Regions from separate parts of the Clavibacter rahimiani genome, predicted to be linked through region 2. Evidence: riboswitches for the same ligand, from Rfam matches in the RefSeq annotation. Region 2 holds a riboswitch; the other holds the start of a gene.
What was found. A riboswitch is a leader RNA that binds a small molecule or an ion and turns the genes downstream of it on or off. The one in region 2 is predicted to bind thiamine pyrophosphate.
Positions count from the first base shown of each region.

Region 1: another riboswitch for thiamine pyrophosphate. It lies ahead of ACT7CP_RS07085 (ECF transporter S component); the one in region 2 lies ahead of thiM (hydroxyethylthiazole kinase).

Region 1 covers NZ_CP199790.1:1,484,621-1,490,367, forward strand. The annotation lists gene treY (malto-oligosyltrehalose synthase) at 1-212, opposite strand, end outside; gene glgX (glycogen debranching protein GlgX) at 209-2,413, opposite strand; gene ACT7CP_RS07080 (hypothetical protein) at 2,614-2,946, shown strand; TPP riboswitch at 3,042-3,142, shown strand; gene ACT7CP_RS07085 (ECF transporter S component) at 3,178-3,828, shown strand; gene ACT7CP_RS07090 (ABC transporter ATP-binding protein) at 3,831-5,378, shown strand; gene ACT7CP_RS07095 (energy-coupling factor transporter transmembrane component T family protein) at 5,375-5,747, shown strand, end outside.
Region 2 covers NZ_CP199790.1:2,343,062-2,348,808, forward strand. The annotation lists gene ACT7CP_RS11115 (hypothetical protein) at 1-117, opposite strand, end outside; gene ACT7CP_RS11120 (nitroreductase family protein) at 144-1,085, opposite strand; TPP riboswitch at 1,709-1,800, shown strand; gene thiM (hydroxyethylthiazole kinase) at 1,791-2,618, shown strand; gene ACT7CP_RS11130 (bifunctional hydroxymethylpyrimidine kinase/phosphomethylpyrimidine kinase) at 2,615-4,918, shown strand; gene ACT7CP_RS11135 (cupin domain-containing protein) at 5,076-5,747, shown strand, end outside.

The DNA.
Region 1 (5,747 bases), 860 kb from region 2:
TTCAGGCCCGCGGCCCCGCCGCGCGTCGGGTCGACCTGCGAGTGGTCGACAACGTCGTAGCCGTGGTCGGATCCGGGCTCGGCCGTGAGGATCGGGCTGAGGTACACCCAGTCCGCGCCGAGGTCCTTCACGTAGGGCAGCTGCTCGGCCACGGCGGCGAGGTCGAACGACTCCCGCACCTGGAACCGGTAGGTGGAGATGGGGGTTCTCAACTGATGTCGCTCCTTGGATCTGCGGCGGGCCGGTCGGCCTGCGAGTGGGTGAGGACGGCGAGGCTGGCCGCGACCGAGTGGTCGGGCTCCACCTCGGGCTCGGTGTAGGCGCGCAGCACCACGAGCGCCTTGGCCGCCACATCCACGACGCTACTCGCGCGGAGGGCCGTCGAGTCGGCTCCGACGCCCGCGGTGTCGATCACGGTCTCCCACGCGTCCGCGTACTCGTCCGACGGGAGCGTGAAGGACACCGGCTCGTCGTGCGCGTTGAAGTAGAGGAGGAAGTGGGTGTCGTAGATGTCCTCGCCGCGGCGGTCGCGCCCGCGGATCCCGTTGCCGTTGAGGAACATGCCGATGGCGCGGAGGCCGGACTCCCAGTCGTCGTCGACCATCGGCGTCGCGTCGGCGTCGAGCCACACGATGTCGGGGAGCGGCTCGCCCTCGCCGCGGCGCACGGGCCGGCCGTCGAAGAAGCGCCCGCGCCGGAAGGTCGGGTGCTCCTTGCGGAGGCGCACGACGCTCGCGGTGAACTCCGCGAGCGGCTGGTCGGCCTGGTCCCAGTGCACCCAGCTGATCTCGTTGTCCTGCGCGTAGGTGTTGTTGTTGCCCTGCTGGGTGCGGCCGAGCTCGTCGCCGTGCAGGATCATCGGCACGCCCTGCGAGAGCAGCATCGTGGCGAGCATGTTGCGCTGCTGGCGGCCGCGGAGCGTGGCGATCACCGGGTCGTCCGTCGGACCCTCGACGCCCATGTTCCACGAGCGGTTGTGGCTCTCGCCGTCGTTGTTGTCCTCGCCGTTGGCCTCGTTGTGCTTCTCGTTGTACGAGACCAGGTCGGCGATGGTGAAGCCGTCGTGTGCGGTGATGAAGTTGATCGACGCGACCGGGCGGCGGCCGGAGTGCTCGTAGAGGTCGGCGGAGCCCGTGATCCGCGCCGCGAACTCCCCGAGGGACGACGCCTCGCCGCGCCAGAAGTCGCGCACGGTGTCGCGGTACTTGCCGTTCCACTCGGTCCACTGGGGCGGGAAGTTGCCCACCTGGTACCCGCCGGGGCCGACGTCCCACGGCTCCGCGATGAGCTTGACCTGCGACACCACCGGGTCCTGCTGCACGAGCTCGAAGAAGGTGGCGAGCTTGTCGACGTCGTAGAACTCGCGCGCGAGCGCCGACGCGAGGTCGAAGCGGAAGCCGTCGACGTGCATCTCGGTCACCCAGTAGCGCAGCGAGTCCATGATCAGCTGCAGCGAGTGCGGGTGGCGGACGTTGAGCGAGTTGCCGGTGCCCGTGTAGTCCATGTAGTAGGTGGGGTCGTCCTCCATGAGCCGGTAGTAGGCCTGGTTGTCGATGCCCTTGAACGAGAGCGTCGGCCCGAGGTGGTTGCCCTCGGCCGTGTGGTTGTAGACCACGTCGAGGATGACCTCGATGCCGGCCGCGTGCAGCGCCCGCACCATGGACTTGAACTCCTGCACCTGCTGGCCGAGCTCGCCCGTGGACGAGTACGCGTTGTGCGGCGCGAAGAACCCGATCGTGTTGTAGCCCCAGTAGTTGCGGAGGCCCTTCTCCAGCAGCGTGTTGTCCTGCACGAACTGGTGCACGGGCATGAGCTCGATGGCGGTGACGCCGAGGTGCTGCAGGTGGTCGATGACCGCGGGGTGCGCGATGCCGGCGTACGTGCCGCGCAGCTCCTCGGGGATCCGCGGGTGCAGCTGGGTGAGCCCCTTGACGTGCGCCTCGTAGACGACGGTCTCGCTGTAGGGCGTTCGGGGGAGGCGGTCGCCGTCCCAATCGAAGAACGGGTTGACGACGACGCCGAGCATCATGTGCGGAGCCGAGTCCTCGTCGTTGCGGCTGGACGGGTCGCCGAACTCGTAGGCGAACAGCGACGGGTGCCAGTCGAACTCGCCGCAGGTGGCCTTGGCGTAGGGGTCAAGCAGGAGCTTCGCGGGGTTCGACCGGTGGCCGTTCTCCGGCTCGTAGGGCGCGGTCACCCGGTAGCCGTAGCGCTGGCCCGGCTGCACGTGCGGGAGGTAGCAGTGCCAGACGTGGGCGTCGACCTCGGTCACGTCCACGCGGGTCTCGGTGCCGTCCTCGTCGATGAGGCACAGCTGCACGGCGTCGGCGATCTCGCTGAAGAGGGCGAAGTTCGTGCCGCTCCCGTCGAAGGTCGCGCCGAGGGGGTAGGGGTTTCCGGGCCAGGTGTGCAAGTGGTCCTCCAGTTGGGTCGACTCGTCCACCGGCGGGGCGCGCGTGCGCGGGTCCGTCGGGGGCGGGGCAGGCGGTGGATCCGCGTGGGCCGCAACGGCGGGAGGCCGGATGCGACGCAGCGACGCACCAGGGGCGAGGGTACCGCGAGGACCCGGATCGACCCGCATCCTCCGCGGGCCCGCGGGGTACGGTGGGACCCATGACCAACCTCGTCGCACAGCTCGCAGAGAACGTGAAGAACGCCGGAGTGGGGACGGTCTACGGCGACCCCCTCGACATCGACGGCTCGACCATCGTGCCGGTGGCATTCGCCTGGTACGGCTTCGGCGGGGGCAGCGACCTGCCCGACTCCGACGGCAACGTCGCGGGCGGCGGCGGGGGCGGCGGCGCGACCTGGCCCATCGGCGCGTACATCGCGACCGACGGCGAGGTGCGCTTCCAGCCGAACGTGATCGCGCTGCTCGCGGTCGCGACGCCCGTCATCTGGATCTCGGGCAAGGTGCTCGTCAAGCTCATCAAGACGCTCAAGTAGCGCCTCCCCACCGTCCGCCGCGGAGCGCGGGTGCCCTCGGGCGTCCGCGCTCCCGTGCGTCCGGGGCGTGCCGCTCGCGCTAGGATCGCGGTGAACACGGGAGTCCGGTGAGCCGGGCTGAGAGGAAGATCCCCAATCTTCGACCGTCGAACCTGATCTGGATCATGCCAGCGCAGGGAGGCTTTCATCTCGTACCCGTGCCCTCTTCCGCATACCAGAAGGGCACGACAAGTGACCGCATCACCCTCGTCCACCGCATCCGCCTCCGTCGACGCGGACCCCCGCGTCCCGCGCTCCGGCCTCCGGGCCCGCTGGCGCGTCATCGACATCGTCGTGGCCAGCGTCCTCGGCGTCGCCTCCGGGCTCGTCTTCGTCGTCTGGAACACGGCGTCCGTCCCCGTCAGCGGCCTCTTCGAGCCCCTCCTCCCGGGTCTCCAGGCCCTGGCCGGCGGCGGGTGGCTCTTCGCCGGCGTCCTCACCGGCATCGTGATCCGCAAGCCCGGCGCCGCCCTCTACGGCGAGCTGCTGGCGGCGTTCGTCTCGATGCTCGTCGGCAACGTGTGGGGCGTCGGGACGCTGCTCTCGGGCCTCACGCAGGGGCTCGGCGCGGAGCTCGTCCTCCTCGTCTTCCTCTACGCGAACTGGCGGGCCTACGTCGCCGTCCTCGCGGGCATGGGCGCGGGGCTCGGCATGGCGATCACCGACCTCATCACCTACTACCCGGGATCCAGCCCCCTGTTCGTCGCGATCTACACCGGCGCGGCGCTCGTGTCCGGCGCTGTGATCGCGGGCATGCTGTCCTGGCTCGTGGCGCGGGCGCTCGCCCGCACGGGCGCGCTGTCGCGCTTCGCCTCGGGCCGCGACACCGCGGCCCGCGTCTGACCGTGCGGCGTCCGGGCCGCGGGGCGCCGCCCGCCCGGGTCCCGCTCCCCGGCGTGGAGGTTTCGGCCGACGTCCGCGGCGGGGCGTCCGTCCGCGCCGCCGGGTGGGGCTGGCGCCACGCCGGCCGGAGCGCCTGGGCCGTGCGCGACGTCGACCTGGCGATCGAGCCGGGGGAGCGCGTGCTCCTGCTCGGCGCGTCCGGGGCCGGCAAGACGACGCTCATGCACGCGCTGGCCGGGGTCCTCGGCGGCGACGACGAGGGCGAGACGCGCGGATCCCTGCTCGTGGACGGCCGCGATCCGGCGTCCCAGCGGGGCCGCGCCGGGCTCGTCCTGCAGGACCCGGACGCCCAGGTGATCCTCTCCCGCGTGGGCGACGACGTCGCGTTCGGCTGCGAGAACCTCGGCGTCCCGCGCGACGAGATCTGGCCGCGCGTGCGCACCGCTCTCGACGCCGTCGGCCTCGACGTCGCGCTCGATCGCTCGACGACCGCGCTGTCCGGCGGGCAGAAGCAGCGGCTCGCCCTCGCCGGCGTGCTGGCGATGCGGCCGGGGCTCCTCCTCCTCGACGAGCCCACCGCGAACCTCGACCCCGAGGGCGTCGGCGAGGTCCGCCGGGCCGTGGAGGCGGTGGTCGAGGCGACCGGCGCGACGCTCGTCGTCATCGAGCACCGCGTCGCCGTGTGGCGGGACCTGGTCGACCGCGTGGTCGTCCTCGCCGCCGACGGCGGGATCCTCGCCGACGGCGCACCGGACGACGTCCTCCGCGAGCAGGGCGCGTCGCTCGCCGCGGTCGGCGTCTGGGTCCCCGGGCGCGAGCCCGCGGCGCCCGTCCGCGTGGCCGCCGCCCCCGTGCCGCTCGTGCGGGCGGAGGGCCTCGCCGTCGGGCGGGGTCGCGGCGCGGCCGTGGCCGACGCGATCGGCGTCCGCCTCTCCGCGGGCCGGACCACCGCGCTCACCGGCCCCAACGGCGGCGGCAAGAGCACGCTCGCCCTGACGCTCGGCGGCCTGCTGCCTCCGTCGTCGGGCCGCGTCCGCGCCGAGCCGCGGCTGGCCGACGGCCTGGCCGAGGATCCCGCCGCCTGGCGCTCCCGCGAGCTCGCCGCCCGCATCGGCACCGTCTTCCAGGATCCCGAGCACCAGTTCCTCGCCGCCACCGTGCGCGAAGAGCTCGAGGTCGGCCCGCGCGCCGTGGGCATGGACCCGGCGGAGGCCGCGCGCCGCGTCGACGAGCTGCTCGTCCGCCTGCGGCTCGACGGCCTCGCGCGGGCGAACCCGTTCACGCTCTCCGGCGGGGAGAAGCGCCGCCTGTCGGTGGCGACGGCCCTCGCGACCGCGCCGCGCCTCCTCGTCCTCGACGAGCCGACCTTCGGGCAGGACGCCCGCACGTGGGCCGAGCTCGTGGCGCTCCTCGCCGACCTGGTCGACCGCGAGGGCGTCGGGGTGCTCGCCGTGACGCACGACGCGGACCTCGTCCGCGCGCTCGCGGACGACGTGCTGCGCCTCGATCCCGTCCCCGGCGGGCCCGCGCGGCTCGAGGTCGTGCGATGAGCGCCGCGCCGCCCGAGGTCCTGCCCGCTTCCCGCGCCACGGGTCTCGCGTCGGTGAACCCGGTCGCCCGGCTCGCCGCCGCCCTCGCGCTGACGCTCGTCCTCGTGCTCAGCCTCGACGTCGTGTCCGCCGGCACGGCGCTCCTGCTGGAGCTGCTGCTCCTGCCCGCCACGGGGATCCGGCCGCGCGCGCTCCTCGTGCGCGGCATCCCCATCTGGATCGCGGCGCCCGGTGCAGGGATCACGATCCTGCTGTACGGCCGCACGTCGGGCGACGTGTACGCCCAGTTCCTCCTCGTGGTGATCAGCGAGGGCTCGGTGCTGCTCGCGGTCGCCACGACGCTCCGCGTGCTCGCGATCGGCGTGGCGT
Region 2 (5,747 bases):
GTATCGACGAGGCCCGAGGTGAGACACGTCCATGCCGGGCGCGTCAGCCGCAATCTCCAGAAAACGATATGGGCGTGCCCAATTCGACTCCGCCCAAAAGCTCGGGATGTAGCTCATTCCGAGATGATCAATTGATCGCGTGATCAAAGCCAACCTTCCAGCCTCCCTCGAATTAGTACGGGAGCCTCTGCGGGACCCATTCCGTATCGATCGACGGTATATTGCAGGTCGATGTCGGTCGCCGAGCTGTAGCGCCAGTTGCAAAAGGCCGCGAGGGCGTGCAACTGTCCATCGGCGTGACCAGCGTCGACGAGTAGCGCGCGGAAGCTCCGCGGGTCTCGGTACCGGAACATCGCGCGTCGCACGACGGGCGCCAGTCTCACGTCCAGCACCCAGTCCGCGTCGGATGCAAGCTCCTCAGCGTCGGTGCCGCTTGGCGGCTGGTCGTTGACACGCACCAGTGCGTTGGATCGCGTGTCAAAGTAGTAATTGCCGGAAATGAACCTCGGAGACCTCAGTACCTCGACGAAACACTCCGTAGGGTGACGTGCTCCTCCACTCGGCACTGACCGATAGATCAGCTCTACCTGGTGGTATCCCGTATCGGGATCGTAGTACGCAGGTTGGCGATGTGTTTGACCGAACACACCGGCAAGAATCGCCGCAAGCTGATGTAGGTCTGAATTTCGAAGAGCATCCAGACCGAGATCGCTCGCTCGCTCCAAGGGGTGCGTGGAGAGACACGGGAGATCGAGATACACGTCGGGATACTCGTCAGCCTCCACATAACCGGCCATGATCCTTGCGTCTTCAACGCGTGCCGCCATTCCGCGCGACATATCCAGGAACGGGTGATCCTTTGTCGCGGCGTGGTACCCCGATACCCGCTGACGACCGGAAGCCTGCAGGCGAGCGCGAATGTCAGGAGACACGCCTTTCGTAGGTTCGCATGTCAGCGCCCCTTGAGATGCTATGTCCTGGGCCACATGAGGATCGAGGAGGACCGCGGGCTCCGACGTGGACCATTCAAGCCACGCGCGCCCCTCCGAATCATATTGAAGTGATGCGGCAGCGCTGACAACCATGGTTCAATCCTTCGGCTAAGGCAGTGGGGCCCGGCTGCGCCGGACCCCACTGCGAACAATTAGGACAGCCGCGCCCGCTTCGGCTTCAGGCGGGGCTTCGGGACGATCTGTACCAGGTTGCAAGCGCCCTCCTGGAGGAGGGCTGTCTTCACAGTGCTCGTCATTTCATTCTCCTTCGCTTGTCAGTTTTTCCTTAGCCGCCGAATAAGCCTGATCGGCATCGGCGTGGACTGAAGCGTATGCAGCTGAGGCACGAATCGCCACGCTATTGACACACCAACATGCCTTCTGTATGGTGCGCGCGGTGACCGCAAAGCGCATATGTAAATTTCCCCGGATAGCGAATTATGAGAAGCCTGACGCGACGAGACCCAAGCGGCAACGCGCGAAATGGCAACGTATTGCATCTGCGCATCGTGCGCCGTGGTTCGGGCTTTGCGTGCCGCGCGATGCGTCACCTCAGCAAGACGCGTGCTCAGTCAGGAAGTCTCTCCACTCGCACGGCAGTTGAATCTCCCGACTCATGGATCATCTGGGTACGGGCTACTGAGGGCTGTCCGTCGCGCGCCGACGGCGAGCGACTACATCACGCGCCTCGAGCCGCCGCGCGCCCCCTAGTGTGGATCCCTGACACGGGGTGCCCACGAGGGCTGAGATGAGACCCGTCGCACCTGATCCGGTTCGCACCGGCGGAGGGATGTCATCATGAGCGCTGCGCGCCCGTCCACCCACGAGACCACGGGAGCGGGGACCGCCTCGGCGGACCTCCTCCGCCTGCTGCGGGAGCGCACGCCGCTCGTGCAGTGCATCACGAACGCGGTCGTCACCGGCTTCACCGCGAACGTCCTCCTCGCGCTCGGCGTCGCGCCCGCGATGACGGACGTGCCGACCGAGGCGGGGCCGTTCGCGCGGATCGCGTCGGGCGTGCTCGTCAACCTCGGCACGCCGCACGCCGAGCAGCGGGAGGCCGCGGTCGAGGCCGCGCACGCGGCGCGCGAGGCGGGCACGCCGTGGGTGCTGGATCCCGTCGCGGTCGGTGCCCTGCCGGTGCGGACCCGGCTCGCGCACGAGCTGGTGGCGCTGTCGCCGACGATCGTGCGCGGCAACGCGTCGGAGGTCATCGCGCTGGCGACCGGCGGCGCCGGCGGCCGCGGGGTCGACGCGACCGACGCGGTGGAGGCCGCGCTCGACGCCGCGACGCTCCTCGCCCGCACCTACGGCACGGTCGTCGCCGTCTCGGGGCCCGTCGACCACATCACGGACGGCCACCGCGTCGTGCGCGTGCACACCGGCGACGCGCTCCTCACCAAGGTGACCGGCGGGGGCTGCGCTCTCGGCGCGGTGATGGCGGCGTACGTGTCGCTGGACCCGGATCCGCTGCGGGCCGCCGTGGCCGCGACGAGCGTCTACACGATCGCCGCCGAGGTCGCCGCCGAGGGTGCGCGCGGGCCCGGATCGTTCGCGGTCGCGCTCCTCGACGCCCTCGACGCCGTCACGCCCGAGCTCGTCGCCCAGCGCGAGCGCCTCTCGTGAGCGCGCTCGCCCTCTCCGTCTACCTCGTCACCGACCCCGCGCTCTGCGGCGAGCGCGGCGTGCCCGCGGTCGTCGCGGCGGCGGTCGCGGGCGGGGCGACGGCCGTGCAGATCCGCGACAAGCACGCGAGCGCGGCCGCCCTGCTGGCGACCGTGACGGCCGCCGCCGACGCGATCGACGCGCACGCGTCCGCGCACCCGGACGCCGCCCGTCCGCTGCTGCTCGTCGACGACCGCGTCGACGTCGTCCTGGCGGCCCTCGCCCGCGGCACGCGCGTGGACGGGGTGCACGTCGGCCAGTCCGACGTCCCGGCCGACCTCGTCCGGCGGATGCTCGACGCGGCCAGCCCCGACCGGCGGCTCGTCGTCGGCCTCACCGCGAACACGCCCGCGCACGTCGAGGCGGTGCGCGCGCTCCCGGCCGGGACGGTCGACTACCTCGGAGTGGGCGTGATCCGCCCCACCAGCACCAAGCCCGACCACCCGGCGCCGCTCGGCCACGACGGGTTCGGGATCATCGCGGGCCTCTCCCCCGTGCCGTGCGTCGCGATCGGCGGCGTGGACGTGCGGGACGTCGCGGCGATCGCGGCAGCGGGCGGCGCGGGCACGGCCGTCGTGTCGGCGATCTGCGCGGCCGACGATCCGGCTGCCGCGGCGCGCGAGCTCGCGGCGGCGTGGGCGCGCGTGCGCGGGGAGGGCGGCGAGGGCGACCACGCGGCGGCGGACGCGCAGGGCGCCGCGACGGCCACGGCCGAGGCCCCGGCGACGGCCGACGCGACGGGCACCCCGCACCCCGTGCCCGACCCGACCCGCGTCCCGCGCGTCCTCAGCATCGCGGGCACGGATCCGACGGGCGGCGCCGGCATCCAGGCCGACCTCAAGTCCATCGCGGCGAACGGCGGCTACGGCATGGCCGTCGTCACGGCGCTCGTGGCGCAGAACACGCGGGGCGTGCGGGAGATCCACGTGCCGCCCGTGGCGTTCCTGCGCGCGCAGCTCGACGCCGTCTCGGACGACGTCGCGATCGACGCCGTGAAGATCGGCATGCTCGGCTCGGCCGCCGTGGTCGACGAGGTGGCGGACTGGCTGCGCGCGGTGCGCCCGCCCGTCGTGGTGCTGGATCCGGTCATGGTCGCGCAGTCCGGCGACGCCCTCCTCCACGACGACGCCACCGACGCGCTCCGCCGCCTGCTGCCGCTCGCCGACGTGGTGACGCCGAACCTCCCCGAGCTCGCGGCCCTCCTCGGCGAGCGCGAGGCTGACGGCTGGGACCAGGCGCTCGCGCAGGGCCGCGCGCTGGCGGACCGGCACGGGGTCCGCGTCATCGTCAAGGGCGGCCACCTGCGCGAGGACGACTGCCCGGACGCGCTCGTGTCGCCGGGCACGTCGGGCACGCCGGGCGCGGAGGCCGCGGTCGACGTCGTCGCCGGCCCGCGCATCGCGACGACCAGCACGCACGGCACCGGCTGCTCGCTGTCGAGCGCGCTCGCGACGCTGCACCCGCGCCGCGGCGACTGGCTCGCGGCGCTCACGGAGGCGAAGGGCTGGCTCACCGGATCCCTCGCGCACGCCGAGGACCTCGACGTGGGCGCCGGCGCCGGCCCGCTCGACCACCTGCGCGCGCTGTGGGACGCCGCGGGGACGCACGCGGCCCCGATCTCGGCGGAGATGTGGGCGGGATCCGCGGACCTCCGCCGGGAGATCGACGAGCTCGCCTTCGTCCGCCGCCTGGGCGACGGCTCGCTGCCGGAGGCGTGGTTCTCGCACTACCTCGCGCAGGACGCGATCTACCTCCGCGCCTACTCGCGGGTGCTCGCGCGGGCGAGCCAGCTCGCGCCGACGCCCGAGGCGCAGGTCGCCTGGGCACGCTCCGCCGCGGACGCGATCGCCGCCGAGTCCGCGCTGCACGAGGAGTGGCTGGCGCGCCACCCCGCGCCCTCAGTCGTCGGACCCGTGACGCGCGCGTACGTCGACCACCTCCTCGCGCACGCGGCGACGAGCGACTACGCCGTGCTCGTCGCGGCGCTGCTGCCGTGCTTCACGATCTACGCGGACGTGGGCACGCGCCTCCGGACGGCGGGATCCGCGGCGGCGGCGTCCGGCGCCACTCACCCGTACGCGGCGTGGCTGGAGACGTACGCGGATCCGGCGTTCGCGGCTGCCACGGAGCGCGCGTGCGCGCTGGTCGACGAGGCGGCCGCTCTCGCGGGACCCGGGCGACGCGCGGCGATGCTCGAGGCGTCCCGCGTCTCCGCGGCCTACGAGCGCGACTTCTTCCGCGCCCCGGAGGCGCTCAGCTGATCGGAGGGCGCCGCGCCCGCGGATCAGCCTGGGGACGCCCCGGCCCCCTCCCAGCCGCACCCGCGGGAGGATGCGCGTGCCCCGGCGCGACCACCCGCGCCGGGGCTCCCCGTTCCACGACCCGGGCATCCTGCGTGCCCGACAGGAAGGACCCCGCATGCGCGTCCAGGCCGAGACCCCCGCCGTCCCGATGCCCGCCCACCAGTTCACGGGCGACGTCCGCCTCCGCTGGCTCTCCACCCCGCAGACGCCCGCGCAGCGCGCCGTCGTCGCGTCCGTCGTCTTCGCAGCGGGCGCCCGCACCGTGTGGCACTCCCACGTCCTCGGGCAGACCCTGCACGTGACCTCCGGGATCGCCCGCGTGGGCACGCGCGACGGCCAGGTGGTGGAGGTCGGTCCCGGCGGATCCGTGTACATCGCGGCCGGCGAGGAGCACTGGCACGGCGCCACGGCCCACGCGCCGATGGAGCACATCGCGGTCCTGGAGGACGGCGACGACCCGGTCGGCGCGACCGCCTGGGCCGAGCACGTGGCCGACGAGGACTACCTGCGGCCCGCCGCCCCCGCCTCCGTCGCGACGCCGGGCGCCACGCCCGCGGCCGCGCTCCCGGTGCCGCTCGGCCGCCCCGTGCTCGTGCACGCGCTCCGCTACACCGCGATGTACGGGCCGAAGCCGTTCGACGAGGCGCTCCTCGTGTACCTCGACAACGGCGCGTACAAGATCCTCTCGCCCGGCGAGGAGCACCACGGGAGCTACGTCTCGGCGGCGGCGACCGGCGTCGCGCCCCGGCACGTCGCGTTCCTGTCCTGGCCGTCCGACGACTGGGAC